DNA from 4 places in the Serratia sp. L9 genome. Region 2 is predicted to be linked to each of the others. Evidence: predicted binding sites of a transcription regulator. Region 2 holds the regulator's gene; each other region holds the start of a gene.

Region 1 (4,431 bases), 730 kb from region 2:
TTCGGTGCCAGTTCCAGAGCGTGCAGACCAATCAGCATGACCGGGCCGTAGATCAGGAAGCCGATGGTGATCATACAGGCCATATCGATGCCAGGGTTGCCCACCGGGTTCAGCCAGTAAACGACAGTGGCGATAGTCACCAGCGTCATAAAGAACACCCCGGTAGCGCCACGGTTGCCTTTAAACACCTTGTCCGACATCCAGCCGCACAGCAGGGTGCCTGGAATACCGGCATATTCGTACAGGAAGTAGGCCCAGGAGGACTTGTCCAACGCGAAGTGTTTCACTTCTTTCAGGTAGGTTGGTGACCAGTCCAGGATGCCGTAGCGCAACAGATAGACAAACACGTTGGCGATAGCGATGTACCACAGCAGTTTGTTTGGCAGCACATACTGCATGAAGATCTGTTTGGCTGTCAGTTCTTCTTCTGCTTCTTGGGTGTAATCATCCGGATAGTCGTTTTTGTACTCTTCAATCGGTGGCAGGCCACAAGATTGCGGGGTGTCACGCATCAATGCGAAGGCGATCAGCGCCACCAGGATCGCGCCGAAAGCAGGCATATACAGCGCCGCATGCCAATCGTTAAACCACGCCATACCCAGCAGGAACAGCAGTGGAGGCAGACCGCCACCCACGTTGTGGGCGCAGTTCCACACCGAAACGATACCGCCACGCTCTTTCTGCGACCACCAGTGAACCATGGTACGGCCACACGGAGGCCAACCCATACCCTGGAACCAACCGCACAGGAACAACAGCACGAACATCACGGCGATGCTGGAGGTTGCCCAAGGCACGAAGCCCATAAACAGCATTACGGCGGCGGCCAGGATCAGGCCGGCAGGCAAGAATACCCGGGGATTGGAACGGTCAGAAACCGAGCCCATGATAAACTTGGAGAAACCGTAGGCAATGGAGATCCCTGACAGTGCAAAGCCCAGGTCACCACGGCTGAACCCCTGATCGATCAGATACGGCATCGCCAGGGTGAAGTTTTTACGCACCAGATAGTAAGCTGCGTAACCGAAAAAGATCCCCATAAAAATTTGCCAGCGTAGCTTGCGGTAGAGCGGGTCTACCTTATCTACCGGCACACGTGAAATGTGTGCGGCTGGTTTAAAAATACTCAACATGAGCGCCTCCGATGGCTTTATCAGTTATTTATTGCATCAGCAGGAAACGGATATCCTGAAGATGGTCGAGCGGATGCCAGAAGTGTTGTCAAATTGTTCTATAACGAGCGTAATCCTAGTGAAAACCAACAAACGTCACTGTGATGGAAGGCGCATTTGTTACACTTTTATGAAACCGTGGCGGATTTTGAGCGATTGGTTAACGTTATGAAATAGGTAATCGCAAAAAACTCGTGATATTGATCACATTGATGGTTTTTTAAGGACATTTTGTTTTCGTTTTTTGTTCGTTATTGTTCCTTATCAAACAAAGACCCCAGTAACTGTGGCTAAATAAACTCATAACTACAGGCTTAGGGGGCGTGATGAGCAACAACTCACCAGTGACCGAAACGGATGTGATCATTATTGGCGGCGGAGCCACCGGCGCGGGGATCGCTCGTGATTGTGCGCGGCGAGGCTTGCGCTGTGTATTGCTGGAGCGGCATGACATTGCCACCGGTGCCACGGGCCGTAACCATGGTCTGCTGCACAGCGGCGCTCGCTATGCGGTGACCGATGATGAGTCGGCTCGCGAATGTATCGAAGAAAACCGCATTCTCAAGCGTATTGCTCATCACTGTATCGAGCGTACTGATGGTCTGTTTATTACCTTGCCGCAAGATTCGCTGGCCTATCAGCAACAGTTTATATCCGCCTGCCGCAACGCCGGGATCGAGGCCGAAGCCATCGACCCCCAACTGGCGCTGCGTCTGGAACCAGCGGCCAACCCAAGCCTGATCGGCGCGGTACGCGTGCCGGATGGCACGGTTGATCCTTTTCGCTTAACCGCGGCCAATATGCTTGATGCCCGTGCATATGGCGCGCAGATCCTTACCTATCATCAAGTTACCGGTCTGATACGCGTGGGCGACCGTGTGAATGGCGTGAGCGTTTTCGACCATCAAGCGGCGCGTCAATACGACATTTATGCGCAGGTAGTGGTGAATGCTGCAGGGATATGGGGCCAGCAGATCGCCGAATACGCCGATCTGCGCGTTCGCATGTTCCCATCCAAAGGGGCGCTGTTGATCCTGGGCCATCGCATTAACAACATGGTGATCAACCGTTGTCGTAAACCGGCGGATGCCGACATTCTGGTGCCGGGTGACACTATTTCGCTGATTGGCACGACTTCCACACATATTGATTACGACCAAATCGACAATATGGTGGTTACGCCTCAGGAAGTGGATGTGTTGATCCGTGAAGGTTCTCTGCTGGCCCCTGAGCTGGCTCAAACCCGTATTCTGCGGGCTTATGCCGGAGTCCGGCCACTGGTGGGCCGCGACGACGATCCTACCGGGCGCAACGTCAGCCGTGGCATTGTCCTGCTCGATCATGCGGTGCGGGATGGGCTGGAAGGTTTTATCACCATTACCGGCGGCAAGCTGATGACTTACCGGCTGATGGCGCAATGGGCCACCGATATGGTCTGCGCCAAGCTGGGTGTCGATAGCCCTTGCACCACCGCAGAAGAAGCCTTGCCGGGATCTCGCCAATCCGCAGAAGAAACCGTGCGTAACGTGGTGGCTTTGCCAGCCAGTATTCGCGGTTCAGCGATATATCGCCACGGCGATCGCGCCAGTCTGGTGCCATCCGGTAACCGCCTGGACAACAGCCTGGTGTGTGAATGCGAAGCGGTCACCGCCGGGGAAGTCCGCTATGCAGTGAATACCCTGACCGTCAACAACCTGGTTGATTTACGCCGCCGCACCCGCGTGGGGATGGGCACCTGCCAGGGGAACTGTGCGCCTGCCGTGCCGCTGGCCTACTGACGCGCTTTAACGTGACCACACCGCAGCAATCCATCGCCCAGCTCTCCCACTTCCTCAATGAACGCTGGAAAGGGGTGCGGCCCATCGCCTGGGGCGATGCGCTGCGCGAGAGCGAATTCACCAGTTGGGTTTACCAAGGGTTATGCGGGCTCGATGCCCGTGATGACCGTAAGCAGGAGGCGGATGATGCAATTTGATGTGGTGGTGATTGGCGGTGGTCTGGCCGGTTTGAGCTGCGCCGTTCGTTTAGCCGAGCTGGGTAAACGCTGTGCGGTGGTCAGTTCTGGCCAGAGTGCGCTCTATTTCTCTTCCGGTTCGCTCGATTTGCTGGCTCAATTGCCCGATGGCACACCGGTAGCCTCACCGGCGGCTGCCTTGCCCGCTTTGGCACAACAGGCGGCACAGCATCCTTACAGCCTGATTGGTGCTACACAGGTGGCCAGGCTGGCCACCGAAGCTGAACAGCTGTTGCAGCGTTGCGGCTTGCAAATGCAGGGCAGCAGTGAACAAAACCATCTGCGTGTTACTCCGTTAGGGACTTCCCGAGCCACCTGGCTCAGCCCACAGGCGATCCCGGTTTTGCCGCTGGCAGGCAAACTGCCCTGGCAAAACATTGCGGTGCTGGGGATTGAAGGTTTCCTGGATTTTCAACCACAAATGGCCGCCAGCTCATTAGCTGAAGAGCAGGGCATTACGGCAGCGGTAGAGTTTCTGCATTTGCCGGTATTGGATCGTCTGCGTAATAACCCGAGTGAATTTCGCGCGGTGAATATCGCCCGCGTGCTGGATCTGCCAGAGCACTTGGCGGCATTGGCGGAAGAAGTGAAACGCCAGGCTGGAGAAGCTGAAGCGATCTTCCTGCCAGCCTGCCTGGGGCTGGAGAGTGATGAGCCGCTGATGGCGCTGCGCCAGGCCGTTGGCAAGCCGGTCTTCTTGCTGCCGACACTGCCTCCTTCCGTGCTTGGGATGCGGTTACACCAGGCTTTGCGCCAACGCTTGCAGCAACTGGGCGGGGTATTTATGCCGGGTGACACCGTGTTGCGGGCCCGTTTCGATGGGCAACGGATTACCGGCCTGTATACCCGTAATCACACCGATATTCCGCTGCGGGCGCAGCAGGTGGTATTGGCCAGTGGGAGCTTCTTTAGCAACGGGTTGGTGGCTGATTTTACTGGCGTTCGTGAGCCGGTGTTTGGCCTGGATGTCTTCAGCAAGACCGAGCGTGCCGACTGGTGCCAGCCGGATTTGTTCGCCGCGCAGCCTTATCTGCAATTTGGGGTGCAAACGGATACCCAGCTGCGAGCCCTTAAGCAGGGTGAGGCGATCGCCAATCTGTATGCTGTCGGTGCGGTGGTTGGCGGTTACGATCCGCTACAGCAAGGATGTGGTGCCGGGGTTTCGCTGATTGGTGCGCTGCACGTCGCACAGCAGATCGCGGCACAGGAGGTTTCAGTATGAGCCTGTTAAAAGATAACAGTTTC
Region 2 (4,431 bases):
GGCCCAAGGGTCATCGCCAACCCGGCGGAGGAAAGCAGAATAGATTGCGCAAACGTCCGCTCTTCCAGCGGGAAATTCGCCACCACCGCCTTGGCGCAGGAACATGGATAACCGGAATGGCCAATGCCGGACAGGAAACGGAAGGTGACCAGCAGCCCCAGGCCGAAGCCCAACACGCCGAAGCACAGGGCAAATCCCCCTAGCAACAATAGCGAGCTGCACAACACCTTCTTAAAGCCAAAGCGGTCATTAAGCCAACCCGCCGGTATCTGGAACAGCGAATACGCCAGGAAAAACATGCCGGTGATATAACCCAGCTGTTCCGCCTGCAAATTAAACTCACGCTCGATGGGCAACAGTGCAAAACCCATCACGGTTTTATCGATGTAAACCACGACATAACCTACAAACAGCAAAAAAATCATCAGTGAACGATTTTTCATCGCTGATATTCCTTTAAGTTATCACCCAGGTAAGCCTCCGGCAGGGCAGGCGTATTATGATAGTGTGATCTGAATCACTTTATATTTTTAATAACAATCACTTATATCAACAACATCGAAACTAGCGGCTTTTTAATGGCGGCATAAGATACAATTTTGTAAGGGGTGATACTTTTTACTGATAGGGACAGGAATGCGCTACTTACCGAAGTTACAGCAGCTAAAGGTATTCCAGCAGGTGATCCGCAGCGGCAGTATTCGCGGGGCTGCGCGTGCGCTGGGGCAATCTCAACCGGCGGTGAGCCGTACCATCCGCGAACTGGAACAGATCCTGGAAACCCAATTGATCATTCGCAGCAGCCAGGGGATGACGCTGACCGAAACTGGCCGGGCATTTGCCCTGCGGATGCAGTTGATTCTGGAAGAATTACAACGTGCCGCCGACGAGATCCAGCAGTTGAACCAGCATTCGCAAGGCAGCGTGGCTATCGGTTGCTCTTCTTTATTGGCACTCACGGTATTACCCGCACTGGTCGAAGACTTTAAACAGCCGTTCCCGCAGGCCAATGTGCTGATCCGCGAGGCGCAGCTTTCCACCTTGCTGCCCGCCCTGCGCGAAGGGCGTCTGGATTTTGCCGTAGGCACCGTAAGCCAGGAGCTACCCCTGGAAGATTTGGTTCGCGAACCGCTGTTCAGCGCATCATTTTGCATCATCGCCCGCCAGGGCCATCCGCTGGGACAGGCGACATCGCTTGATGAGCTTTGTGAGGCCAAATGGTTATTACCGGAAACTGATATGGGGTATTACCAGCAACTGCAATCGGTGCTCGGCTCGTTCTATCAGCAATTGATCCACGCGCCTATACGTTCAGACTCGGTGGTATGTGGGTTGAATATGGTTATGCAGACCAACTATCTGACCATCGTGGCACGGGCGATGAGTGCGCCGTTTAATTTGCAGCACCAACTGGTGACGTTACCTATCGACAGCCTGCCGCAGGCACAGTATTGCGTGTTGTATTCGCAGAAATCGCCACTGACCGTAACGGCGCGGCGATTTCTGGATTTATTGCGCCTTCATTGCCAGCGCTACGCCTGGTAAGGCTCAGGCTACTTCGCGGATTTCAAAGCTGTGGGTGATGTTGGCAGCTTTGCCCAGCATCAGCGAAACGGAGCAGTACTTCTCGGCAGAAAGGTCAACCGCGCGCTCTACAATCTTATAGGTCAGCCCTTTGCCGCTAACAATAAAATGCAGGTTGATATGGGTAAACAAACGAGGGGCTTCCTCACGACGCTCAGAGGTCAGCTTCACCTCGCAATCACGAACGTCGTTACGGCCTTTTTGCAAAATAGCCACCACATCGATGGCGCTGCAACCGCCTACGGACATCAACACCATCTCCATTGGGCTGGGTGCTTTATCACCAGCGTTTCCATCCATCAAAATCTGATGGCCAGACGCAGATTCACCCAAGAATGTCAGTCCTTCCACCCACTTAACTCTTGCCTGCATTTTGTACACTCCGGTTAATTTCTCAAAAACAGGGTACGCTTTCGTATAGAAACTGGCAACGGAACCTGACGCTAATCATGCTGAAGCGAGACAACACAAGACACCCGCCTCACTCTGTGCTACAAACAGAGCCGCAACAACTCTTTCCAGGTCACCGATTTCAGGGAAATGTCCAAGGAAAGGCCCCTATATTGGTATGTTAACAGAATGTAGCTTGCAGCACTTCGCGCAAGTTAATATGCTAGAGCACAAGCGTATTTCTATAACACGCCTCAAAACCTGTTGATAGCCACAACTAAAACCCCAGGCTATAAGCACGTTTTACAGGGAACTCTGACCCCTGTGATACAAGGCAGCGATAACAACAGAGGATAACAGCGAATGGTTCTCGGCAAACCGCAAACAGACCCGACTCTTGAATGGTTCCTGTCTCATTGTCATATCCACAAATATCCATCAAAGAGTACGCTGATTCACCAAGGTGAAAAGGCCGAAACGCTTTACTACATCGTGAAAGGCTCCGTTGCGGTGCTGATTAAAGATGAAGAAGGTAAAGAGATGATCCTGTCCTACCTTAACCAGGGGGATTTCATCGGCGAGCTTGGATTATTTGAAGAAGGCCAGGAACGTAGCGCCTGGGTAAGGGCAAAAACGGCCTGTGAAGTGGCTGAAATTTCCTACAAGAAATTCCGCCAGTTGATCCAGGTTAACCCGGATATTCTGATGCGCCTGTCCGCTCAGATGGCAAACCGCCTGCAAATTACCTCAGAGAAAGTGGGTAACCTCGCCTTCCTTGATGTTACCGGCCGCATCGCGCAAACCTTGCTGAACCTGGCAAAACAGCCTGATGCCATGACTCACCCAGATGGCATGCAGATCAAGATCACCCGCCAGGAAATTGGCCAGATCGTCGGTTGTTCACGTGAAACCGTTGGTCGTATTTTGAAGATGCTCGAAGATCAGAATCTGATTTCCGCTCACGGCAAAACCATTGTCGTGTACGGTACACGTTAATCCCTGAAGAAGCGGCGCATCAATGCGCCGTTTTTTTGCCTGCTGAATAGCAAACCATGTGGCGCCGCCTGATTTACCACCCGGAAGTCAACTATGCACTGCGCCAAACGCTGGTGCTGTGTTTACCGGTGGCTTTTGGCCTGCTGATTGGTAACCTGCAATTGGGCATGATGTTCTCGCTGGTTCCCGCCTGCTGTAATATCGCCGGGCTGGATACGCCTCATAAACGCTTTTTCAAACGCCTGATGGTTGGCGGTTCGCTATTCGCCATCAGCAGCATTTTGCTGCAACAGGCTCTGCTTTGGCACCTCCCACTCCCCTTACTGATGCTGGTTATGGCGCTGCTGCTTGGTGTCAGTGGTGAAATTAGCCCACTGCATGCCCGCCTGCTGCCTGCAGCACTGGTTGCCGCCATCTTCTCTCTCAGCATGGCCGGTACCGTCCCGATATGGCATGCCCCCTTGCTGTATGCCGTAGGCACCGCCTGGTACGGGCTGTTTACCTGGTTCTGGTTCAAATTGTGGAAAGAGCAGCCGATGCGCGAATCCCTGAACCAGCTCTATCGGCAGCTAGCCGACTATTTTGAAGCCAAATACTCGCTGCTGACTCAACACACCGATCCAGAAACTGCTCTGCCACCGCTGCTGCAACGCCAGCAGAAAGTGATGGACCTGATTAGCCTGCTGTATCAGCAGCTCAACTTTCTGCCCCATACCAATAATCTGGAGCAAAAACGCCTGCGCCGCACTTTCCAGGTAGCGCTCGATCTGCAGGAGCACATTACCGTCAGCCTGCATCTGCCGGAAGAAGTGCAAAAGCTGGTTGAGCAGAGCCAGGCCGAAGCAATTATCCGCCGTAACGCCCAGGTGATCGCGGCACGCCTGCGCATAGTGGCCGACGATATTCTCTATCATCGGCACTCTGCCCGTTTCAGCATGAAGAACGAGCTGGCCGCGCTGGAGAAAGTGGCCGCTCAGCATGCCGATAATCCGGTTGGTCAGTTCTGTTATTATCACTTCAGCCGCATAGCGCGCCTGCTGCGCACCCAGCACCCGCTGTATCGCCGCAACCTGATGGCCAACCAGACACGCCTGCCGTTCTGGCCTGCGGTAGCCAGCTACCTGTCGTTTAAATCCAACGCCCTGCGTAATGCGGCCCGGCTAGGGGTGATCTTGGCGGTAGGCAGCAGCCTGGGCATGATTTTCAACCTGCCGAAACCCTATTGGATCTTACTGACCATCATGCTGGTCAGCCAGAACGGCTATAACGCCACACGGGTAAGGATCCAGCACCGTGCGCTCGGTACGCTGGCCGGGCTGGTGATTGCCGCCGGGCTGTTACAACTGCAACTGCCAGAGAATGTAACGCTGAGCATCATGCTGGCAATGACTCTGGCGGCCTATCTGATCTTGCGTAAGAACTACGGGTTGGCGGTAATGGGGTTCACCGTTACGGCGGTCT
Region 3 (4,431 bases), 1.7 Mb from region 2:
AAGCCTCTCCAAACCACTTAATTAATAAGCCGCCTGTGGGACATACAAAAAATATTGATAAGTTTCGATGGGCTTTGTTTGCAGATTTACGAGCAGGTCAGAATATATTCCACTGCTAGAAAAATCCGATTAAACCGGGTGAAAACAAGCTGGCCAATAAAGTGTCCTTAGCCAGCTTTAAAATAAGGCTGCTTAACCAATACTCAAATTAATTAGAGTTACAGCCAGACGGCAAGAAAGTTAATCCCCTGGCGCTTACTGAGGTAAGTGACCGGGTTTACTCCCACCGCCGACAACACTGTAACTGCAAATTAAGAAGGTTATATTACTGGTAAGAAACGGAGTACTGTACGCTGCCCAATACTGAACCTGGGGTAGCGGTGCCTTCGGAGTAATATTCCACAGCAAAGTCATAAGCCGCAGACGTCGCGCCGGAAGCCAGTGAAAGCCCTGCGGAACCGGTTTGGCCGGTCAGATCCAGTGGCGTGCTTGGCGAAGCTGGGTCAACCAATTGCAGAGACACATTAGACGCGCTGCCGGTGTTACCCATGCGGCCATCAGCGGTCAGGTTGTTCCCCACAAACACGGTTTTAATTGCGGTGACACTGGCAGACGCGGTGCAACCGGTCAGGCCAATGGTGAATGGCGTTTGCCCGGCGGTACTGCCACTGGTTGCCAGTGAGGTGGTTGGTACCGTTGGCAGCAGGATCAGTGGCGTGGAGGCATTGCCGTTGATGCTGATATCGCAAGTTTGATCGGCTACTTCACCCTGGAATTTAATGGTGTTATCAGCCAGCACAGCGCTAGACAAAATCAGGCCAGATACCATAATCGCAATATTTTTCATTTTCATACTCTTTATAACCCTTCCATGTTCTGTTAATGGCGAGTGAGAAAGCTCTGCATTTTCACGCACCAATAACCTGGTTGTTACTACGGTTTTTCTCTCTTTCCATAAGTGTGGGGAATGGCTTCCCGGACACCAGAAAAATCCGATCAATCTGATCGTGCTTCAGCCAACCAAATCCTTACTACTGCACTAAATGCACTTACGAATTTGACTACGCTTCGACCAGAATTATCTTACACAACAAAAACACAAATAGAATCATTAACTGACCAAATCAATATAAATAGCTTTTAGTTCTGACTTTAATGTTTTTAATGTCAGTTTTAATTTAAAAATGTTTATTATTTTTTTTGTACAGAACAGAAAACCAAGACAATTCCTAAAAAATAATGTTAAGAATTAACTCATTCATGAAAAGAATAGTCCGATAAAAATTTACAAACAGATAAAGATGTCCAAACGCACGCCAGCATGAACAGCAACAATGCAGGAGGAAGATGCAGAGGGGGAAGGTATTTACCCCTTCCCCGAGGCCAAGCGTTGCGCTTGTCAGACTTGATGTTGTTGTAAACGTTCGCTGCGATAGAAGTTCAGCACGCACCAACCGAGAGCGATCAGCGCTAATGGCGCACCAACGAAACCGATGTTTGCCATTCCAAGGTGCAGGCTGACCTGATTACCCAGCAGCGCCCCGCCCCCGATACCAAAGTTATACAGTCCAGAGAAGATCGCCATTGCGACGTCCGTCGCGTCCGGTGCCAGGCTTAACACTTTAGCCTGCATGGAGAGGCCAATCGCCATGATTGCCATCCCCCATACCACGCAAAGCAACGTCAGGGAAATTTCATTGCCGGAAGCTGGCAACAGCAATAACAGGCTGGCGGCCAACAGGCCAATGGCACCAATAAAGAAGCCTGAAGGGAAGCATTCACTGTAGCGGCTAAACAGCAGGCTACCGATAATCCCCGCAGCACCAAACAGTAACAACATCAGCGTGGTAAAATTGGCAGACAACCCCACCACGGTCTGAATAAAGGGTTCGATATAGCTGTAGGCGGTAAAGTGAGCCGTAACCACCACAATAGTCAACATATACAGGCTAACCAATGCCGGGCGTTTAAATAACACCGGCACGCTGGCCAACGAGCCGGAATGTTCACTTTTGAGCACCGGCAGCAAGCGCCACAGCATCACCAGCGCCAACGTGGCACAAACCGCGATACCAATAAAAGTCATGCGCCAACCCAGCAGTTGCCCCACCACTCGGCCTAACGGCAAGCCCAGTACCATCGCCAACGCGGTTCCCCCCGCCAGCATGCTCAACGCCTGCGCCTTCTTGCCCGCCGGCGCCATGCGGATAGCCAATGACGCAGTAATTGACCAGAACACCGAGTGTGCCAGCGCTACACCAATCCGCGAAATCACCAGGGTAGTAAAGTCCCATGCCACCGCCGTGAGCACATGGCTGGCAATAAATAGCACAAACACCCCGATCAACAGCTTGCGCCGTTCAATCTTGCTGGTCAGCAACATACAGATTAACGAAGCCGTGGCGACAATCCAGGCATAGATAGTGATGATCAGGCCAACCTGCTCGGTCTGCATCTCAAAGCTTTGGGCAATATCGCTCAATAACCCGACAGGGATAAATTCGGTGGTATTAAAGATAAATGCCGAAACGGCAAGGACGACGACACGCAACCAGGCGGTTGAGCGAGAAGTGCTGACTTCTTCCATATTGAGATGTTCCAGTACAGGGCGGGCAATAGCGATATTTTATCCAACCCGTAACAAAAATGCGATTCACATCACATTTTTTATAGTGCTGAATTGTTCAGCAGCAACCCCAAGGGCAGAAATATCGGCTTTCAGGCCCCATCGGCTCCCGATGAAAAGTGGCCCTTCCATCGGGAGCGATAATCGTTAACCTCCTCCCAGATAGGCTTTTCTCACCTCCTGGTTACTTAGCAGTTCTGCCCCTGTGCCGCTCAGACGGATCTGGCCGTTGACCATCACATACCCCCGGTCGGAAAGTTTCAACGCGTGGTTGGCATTCTGCTCCACCAGGAAAATGGTCATCCCGCTGTTGGCCAGCTCACGCAGAATGCTGAATATCTGTTTGACGATGATCGGCGCCAGCCCCAGGCTGGGCTCATCCAGCAAAAGCAGTTTTGGCCGGCTCATCAACGCACGGGCTATCGCCAGCATTTGCTGTTCCCCACCCGACATGGTCATTGCCCGCTGGTTACGCCGCTCTTTCAGGCGTGGGAACAGCTCGAACATACGCTGCATATCTTCGGCAACATAGCGGTTACCCAGCGTGATGGTGCCCATCAACAGGTTTTCCTCCACGCTCATATCCGGGAAAATCCGCCGCCCTTCCGGAGCCTGTGCAATGCCACTGCTGGCGACAAAATGTGTCGAGCGCTGGCTGATATCCTCACCGTGAAACAGAATTTGCCCACCGCTGATACGGGGTTGACCGAAAATCGACATCAGCAACGTGGACTTCCCTGCACCGTTGGCGCCGATCAGCGCAACGGTTTCCCCTTGCCTCACCTGCAATGACACCTGCTGCAGCGCCTGGATCGGGCCGTAATGCACATCCACATTGCGAAATTCCAGCATCACGTCGTTCATCCCGCCAACTCCTCTTCGTCCGCACCCAGATAAGCGGCAATCACACTGTCATTATGTTGGATCTCCTGCGGTGAACCCTGCGCGATCACATCCCCATGATCCAGCACGATCACCCGATCGGAGATTTCCATCACCATCCCCATATCATGCTCGATCAACAGCACCGTGATGCCATGATGCTGACGCAGGAAACGGATAATCCGGCTTAAGGTGGCGGTTTCTACCGGATTCAGCCCGGCGGCAGGTTCATCCAGGCAGATCATCTCCGGGGTGGTGCACATGGCTCGGGCAATTTCCAGCCGCCGCTGCTGGCCGTATGACATCTCCCCCGCCAGTCGGTTGGCGCAATCTACCAGTTCGACCACCTCCAGCCAGTAAAATGCGCGATCGAGGGCCTCGCTCTCTGCCCGGCGATAGGCGACCGTATTCAGCACACCAGCCACCAGGTTACGATTGCTCAGGCGGTGTTGCGCCACCAGCAGGTTTTCTACCACCGACATTTCACGGAACAGGCGGATATTCTGGAAAGTCCGGGCCAGTCCGGCACGGTTCACCAAATGAGTACCGCCAAACATTTTGTAGTAAAGACGCGATCCCAGTTGCGCGGGGTTAATCCAGTCGCTGGCCTGGAATTTCTGCCCGAGAACGCGGATCACATCGGTGGGTTTCTTGCGGGTGTTGAGCACAATAGCGCCGCCGCTGGCGCGATAAAAACCCGTCAGACAGTTGAACACCGTGGTTTTCCCTGCGCCATTCGGGCCAATCAATGCGGTAATCGACCCCCGTTCAACCTGCAGATTCACATCGTTCAACGCCTTGATGCCACCAAAGCGCATCATCAGGTGTTCGACTCGCAAAATGGCATCGTTCATGGCGCCACCCCTTGCGTGTTGCAAAGCTGCTGCGACTGATACGTACCAGGCCACGTGGGCGCCAGATCA
Region 4 (4,431 bases), 2.3 Mb from region 2:
CAAATCAAACAGTTGGAAGAGTCTCTGCAAACAACGCTGTTTGATCGTTCGGGGCGGAAAGTGCAACTAACGGATGCCGGTGAGGCCTGGATGCGTTACGCCCGCCTGGCGTTGCAGGATTTGGATGCCGGAAAGCGGGCGATCCAGGACGTTGCAACGCTGGAGCGTGGCAGCCTGCGCCTGGCAATGACGCCCACCTTTACTGCCTATCTGATTGGCCCGCTGGTTGACCGTTTCTTTCGGCTTTACCCTGGCATTACGCTGAATATCCAGGAGATGACGCAGGATAAGATAGAGACATTGCTTTGCGACGATAGTCTGGATATCGGTATCGCTTTCGATCCTGTTCAGTCGCTAGATATAGAAGCCAGCATGTTGTTTACGGAGAGGTTGCAACTGGTGGTGGGTGAAGGGCATCACCTCGCCAATCGCCGCGATACCCTGAGCGCGCTTGAGCTGCAACAACTGCCAATGGTGCTGCTGAACCGTGATTTCGCCACACGCATTTACGTGGATGACTATTGCCAACACCAAAGTATTACTCCATACGTAGCGATGGAGGCCAACGCAATTGGTGCCATCGTGGAAATTGTGCGCCGGGGCCAGCTTGCCACCATTTTGCCGCAGGCCATTGCGCGGGATAATCCGCTTTTACGACCAATCCCTCTGGCGATCCCGATGCCTGCACGTAACGCGTTGCTGTTACAGCGCAAAGAAGGTTATCGCAGTGCTGCTGTGCGGGCATTTATTGAGATGTTAAATGAATTGGCGTTAGAAATGCGCTGAATACGTTCCCTTGATCCCGATTTTCGGCTATTTTGGCCCTAGGCTGAGTGCCGCATTTTCAAATAAAACGCTTATTTCATTCATTGTTTGAATTTCATTTTTATTAAAAATAGTTATTGCGCATGCGTTTTTTGCAATTAGAGATAATGAAATCAATTATCTGCTACCAGGCGGGCCACTTTAGCCATAATCATTAAATAAAATCGAATGTGGGTCTGATAAAAATCATAGGATCCCGTTCTGTTATCGTCTATAACACCTTGGTGTAGACTCAATTGAAGGGATTCAATGCTGATGAAATCCCATCTGGTATCTTATTCGGCAATAACAGATAAACAAGCGAAGATGAATAATAAATTAGCGAGTTCATTAGCTATTTTAGCAATAATTGGCACCATTATTAGTTTGTTTACATCGATATATATCGATAATAAGCTTAAAGGTAATGGGTATGACGTATGTCAAAGAACATCTTGGATGGCGCCTGATAAATTTGTAAAAGAGATAAGTTTATGCTCATGATGACAATAAACAAGCACGTTTTCTCAAGTGTGCTTGACACCAAATGAATAGACCTTATCGTCCCTCAACCATTTGTTGATGTACTCACGGTTAGGCAGAAACATGGCCAAGAACCGTTTAATAAAATAGTATCATTTGTGGAGAAAGAGCTAAATGGGAAAAAAATTTAAAGACAAAGTGTGTTTCACTATAGCAAACACTCTGATTCACTTGCTAGGCTCCATCGGCTTTCTGCTATGCGTGTATTTCTTTTTTCATTTTGACACAATAATGGAGAGAGTGCTTTATATCGGCGGCACAATCATTGCTACTGTCACATTAGCTTATGTTATTCCCATTGATAAGAATTACTCGCCTGCTCAGCCAGGGGCAGGCGAGTAACAAAAAATAAGCGCTGTAATGGCATTTGACTTTGTATGGTTATTAGGCGCAAGTCGGTTAACGTTTATTTGCGCTCAAATATCAACCAAAAATCCCCGCGATCTCTCACCGCCGTTATGGCATAATGCGCGCCAAATCACATTCCCAATTAAATTAAGAGCGAGCGCTGTGTTAAGCACTAACAATATCACTATGCAGTTCGGCAGTAAGCCATTGTTTGAAAACATCTCTGTCAAGTTTGGCGGCGGTAACCGTTATGGTCTGATCGGGGCCAACGGCTGCGGCAAATCGACGTTCATGAAAATCCTCGGCGGCGATCTGGTGCCGAGCGGCGGTAACGTGTTCCTGGATCCGAATGAGCGCCTGGGTAAACTGCGCCAGGATCAGTTCGCTTTTGAACAGTTCAGCGTGCTGGATACCGTGATCATGGGCCACACGGAACTGTGGGCGGTGAAGGAAGAGCGCGATCGCATCTACGCCATGGCGGAGATGAGCGAAGAAGACGGCTATAAAGTGGCCGATCTGGAAGTGGCCTATGGCGAGATGGATGGTTACACCGCTGAAGCACGTGCCGGTGAGCTGTTGCTTGGCGTGGGGATCCCGGTTGAACAGCATTACGGCCCGATGAGCGAGATCGCTCCAGGCTTCAAACTGCGTGTCTTGCTGGCGCAGGCGCTGTTCTCTGATCCCGAAATCCTGCTGCTTGACGAACCAACCAACAACCTGGATATCGATACCATCCGCTGGCTGGAGCAGGTGCTGAACGAACGTAACAGCACCATGATTATTATTTCGCACGATCGTCACTTCCTGAACATGGTTTGTACCCACATGGCGGATCTGGACTACGGCGAACTGCGCGTGTATCCGGGTAACTACGACGAATATATGACGGCAGCAACCCAGGCGCGTGAGCGCTTGATGGCCGACAACGCCAAGAAGAAGGCGCAGATCAACGAACTGCAGTCATTCGTCAGCCGCTTTAGCGCCAATGCTTCCAAATCTAAACAGGCCACTTCTCGTGCCCGCCAGATTGACAAGATCCAGTTGGACGAAGTGAAAGCCTCTAGCCGCCAGAACCCGTTTATTCGTTTCGAGCAGGACAAAAAGCTGTTCCGTAATGCGCTGGAAGTGGAAGCGTTGGCAAAAGGTTTCGATAACGGCCCTCTGTTCAGTAAATTCAACCTGATGGTTGAAGTGGGCGAGAAAGTCGCCATCCTGGGGCCTAACGGTATCGGTAAATCTACCTTGCTGAAAACGCTGGTAGGTGACGTGCAGCCAGATAACGGCACCGTGAAATGGTCTGAAAACGCCAAGATCGGCTACTACGCTCAGGATCACGAATACGAATTCGACGATACCCAGACCGTGTTTGACTGGATGAGCCAGTGGAAGCAGGAAAAGGACGATGAGCAAGCAGTGCGCAGCGTGCTTGGACGTCTGCTTTTCAGCCAGGATGATATCAAGAAGCGCGTGAAGGTGCTGTCTGGTGGTGAGAAAGGCCGCATGCTGTTTGGCAAGTTGATGATGCAGCGTCCTAATATCCTGATTATGGATGAACCTACCAACCACATGGATATGGAATCCATCGAGTCGCTGAACATGGCGTTGGAAATGTACGAAGGCACCCTGATCTTCGTTTCCCACGACCGTGAGTTCGTCAGCTCTTTGGCAACCCGCATTCTGGAAATGACACCGAACAAGGTGATCGACTTCACCGGCAACTACGAAGATTATCTGCGTAGCCAGGGTATTGTCTGATTCAGCACCGCTGAAAGCTTATGGGCCGTCGTGACGGCCCATTTTTTAATCTTTTCTGATCGCTCAGCCACACACTTCACATCGTGGATCTTTAGGCAGTTTCATTTCGCGAAACTGCATGCTCATGGCATCAAACATCAGCAATTTACCCACCAGCGGCTGGCCATATCCCGCCAATAGCTTGATGGCTTCCATTGCCTGCAAGGTGCCGATGGTGCCCACCAAGGGGGCCATGACACCGGCTTCTACGCAGGTAAGGGCATTTTCGCCAAACAGTCTGCTCAGGCAACGGTAACAGGGTTCTTCGGGCTGATAGGTAAATACGCTGAGTTGGCCTTCCATGCGGATGGCGGCACCGGAAATCAGCGGCTTGCTCTGCGCATGGCAAAGGCGGTTCAGCATATCGCGGGTGGCCACATTATCGGTACAGTCCAGCACCACATCACAAGCGGCGATCTGCTGCGCCATCTGCTCGTCGTCCAACTGATTGCTAAAGGTATCGATATGGATATGCGGATTTATCGCGCTCAGCTCGATGCGTGATGACTCCACCTTTGCCATGCCAATGCGCGCATCCCGGTGAAGGATCTGGCGCTGCAGATTGGAAAGAGAAACGGTGTCGAAATCAACCAATGTCAGATGGCCAACGCCAGCGGCTGCCAGATAGGGGCTGCGGCGCAGCCTAACCCGCCGAGCCCGACGATCAGCACATGTGCGGCCTTGAGCTTTTCCTGGCCGTCAAAGTCAAAGCCCCGCAGCACAATCTGGCGGTTATAGCGCAGCGTTTCTGCATCGGTCAGTTCCGGCAGCATAATCAGTTCCTCAACAGGGCATTGAAAGGTTCGATCTCTACCATTTCACCGGCGGCTACCGAACCGCGATCGCGTTCCAGCACGATAAAGCAGTTACCCTGGCTGAAGGAACTGAATACATGCGAGCCTTGATGGCCGGTGGTGCTCACTTCCAGTTCGCCAGCGGCGT

What was found. Region 2 encodes CRP, which controls carbon source genes, mostly activating them, when cyclic AMP is high. Its sites were predicted from a motif close to ATGTGANNNNNNTCACAT; they were not measured.
Region 1: the regulator CRP is predicted to act here: its motif matches at 1,365-1,382, upstream of glpT (glycerol-3-phosphate transporter).
Region 3: the regulator CRP is predicted to act here: its motif matches at 2,647-2,664, upstream of ACQ86O_RS15115 (sugar transporter).
Region 4: the regulator CRP is predicted to act here: its motif matches at 1,814-1,831, upstream of ACQ86O_RS23335 (ABC-F family ATPase).

Annotation. Positions count from the first base shown of each region.
Region 1 covers NZ_CP192591.1:811,699-816,129, reverse strand. Annotated here, with positions in the region: gene glpT (glycerol-3-phosphate transporter) at 1-1,133, opposite strand, end outside; partial or broken gene glpA (anaerobic glycerol-3-phosphate dehydrogenase subunit A) at 1,499-3,147, shown strand; gene glpB (glycerol-3-phosphate dehydrogenase subunit GlpB) at 3,137-4,408, shown strand; gene glpC (anaerobic glycerol-3-phosphate dehydrogenase subunit GlpC) at 4,405-4,431, shown strand, end outside.
Region 2 covers NZ_CP192591.1:1,542,777-1,547,207, reverse strand. Annotated here, with positions in the region: partial or broken gene ACQ86O_RS07185 (MFS transporter) at 1-371, opposite strand, end outside; gene ACQ86O_RS07180 (LysR substrate-binding domain-containing protein) at 637-1,545, shown strand; gene ACQ86O_RS07175 (OsmC family protein) at 1,549-1,956, opposite strand; gene crp (cAMP-activated global transcriptional regulator CRP) at 2,338-2,970, shown strand; gene ACQ86O_RS07165 (YccS/YhfK family putative transporter) at 3,027-4,431, shown strand, end outside.
Region 3 covers NZ_CP192591.1:3,206,463-3,210,893, reverse strand. Annotated here, with positions in the region: gene ACQ86O_RS15120 (fimbrial protein) at 326-853, opposite strand; gene ACQ86O_RS15115 (sugar transporter) at 1,400-2,587, opposite strand; gene ACQ86O_RS15110 (ABC transporter ATP-binding protein) at 2,774-3,490, opposite strand; gene ACQ86O_RS15105 (ABC transporter ATP-binding protein) at 3,487-4,362, opposite strand; partial or broken gene livM (high-affinity branched-chain amino acid ABC transporter permease LivM) at 4,370-4,431, opposite strand, start outside.
Region 4 covers NZ_CP192591.1:4,917,906-4,922,336, reverse strand. Annotated here, with positions in the region: gene cynR (transcriptional regulator CynR) at 1-786, shown strand, start outside; gene ACQ86O_RS23340 (DUF1240 domain-containing protein) at 1,075-1,308, shown strand; gene ACQ86O_RS23335 (ABC-F family ATPase) at 1,858-3,450, shown strand; partial or broken gene moeB (molybdopterin-synthase adenylyltransferase MoeB) at 3,514-4,262, opposite strand; partial or broken gene moeA (molybdopterin molybdotransferase MoeA) at 4,265-4,431, opposite strand, start outside.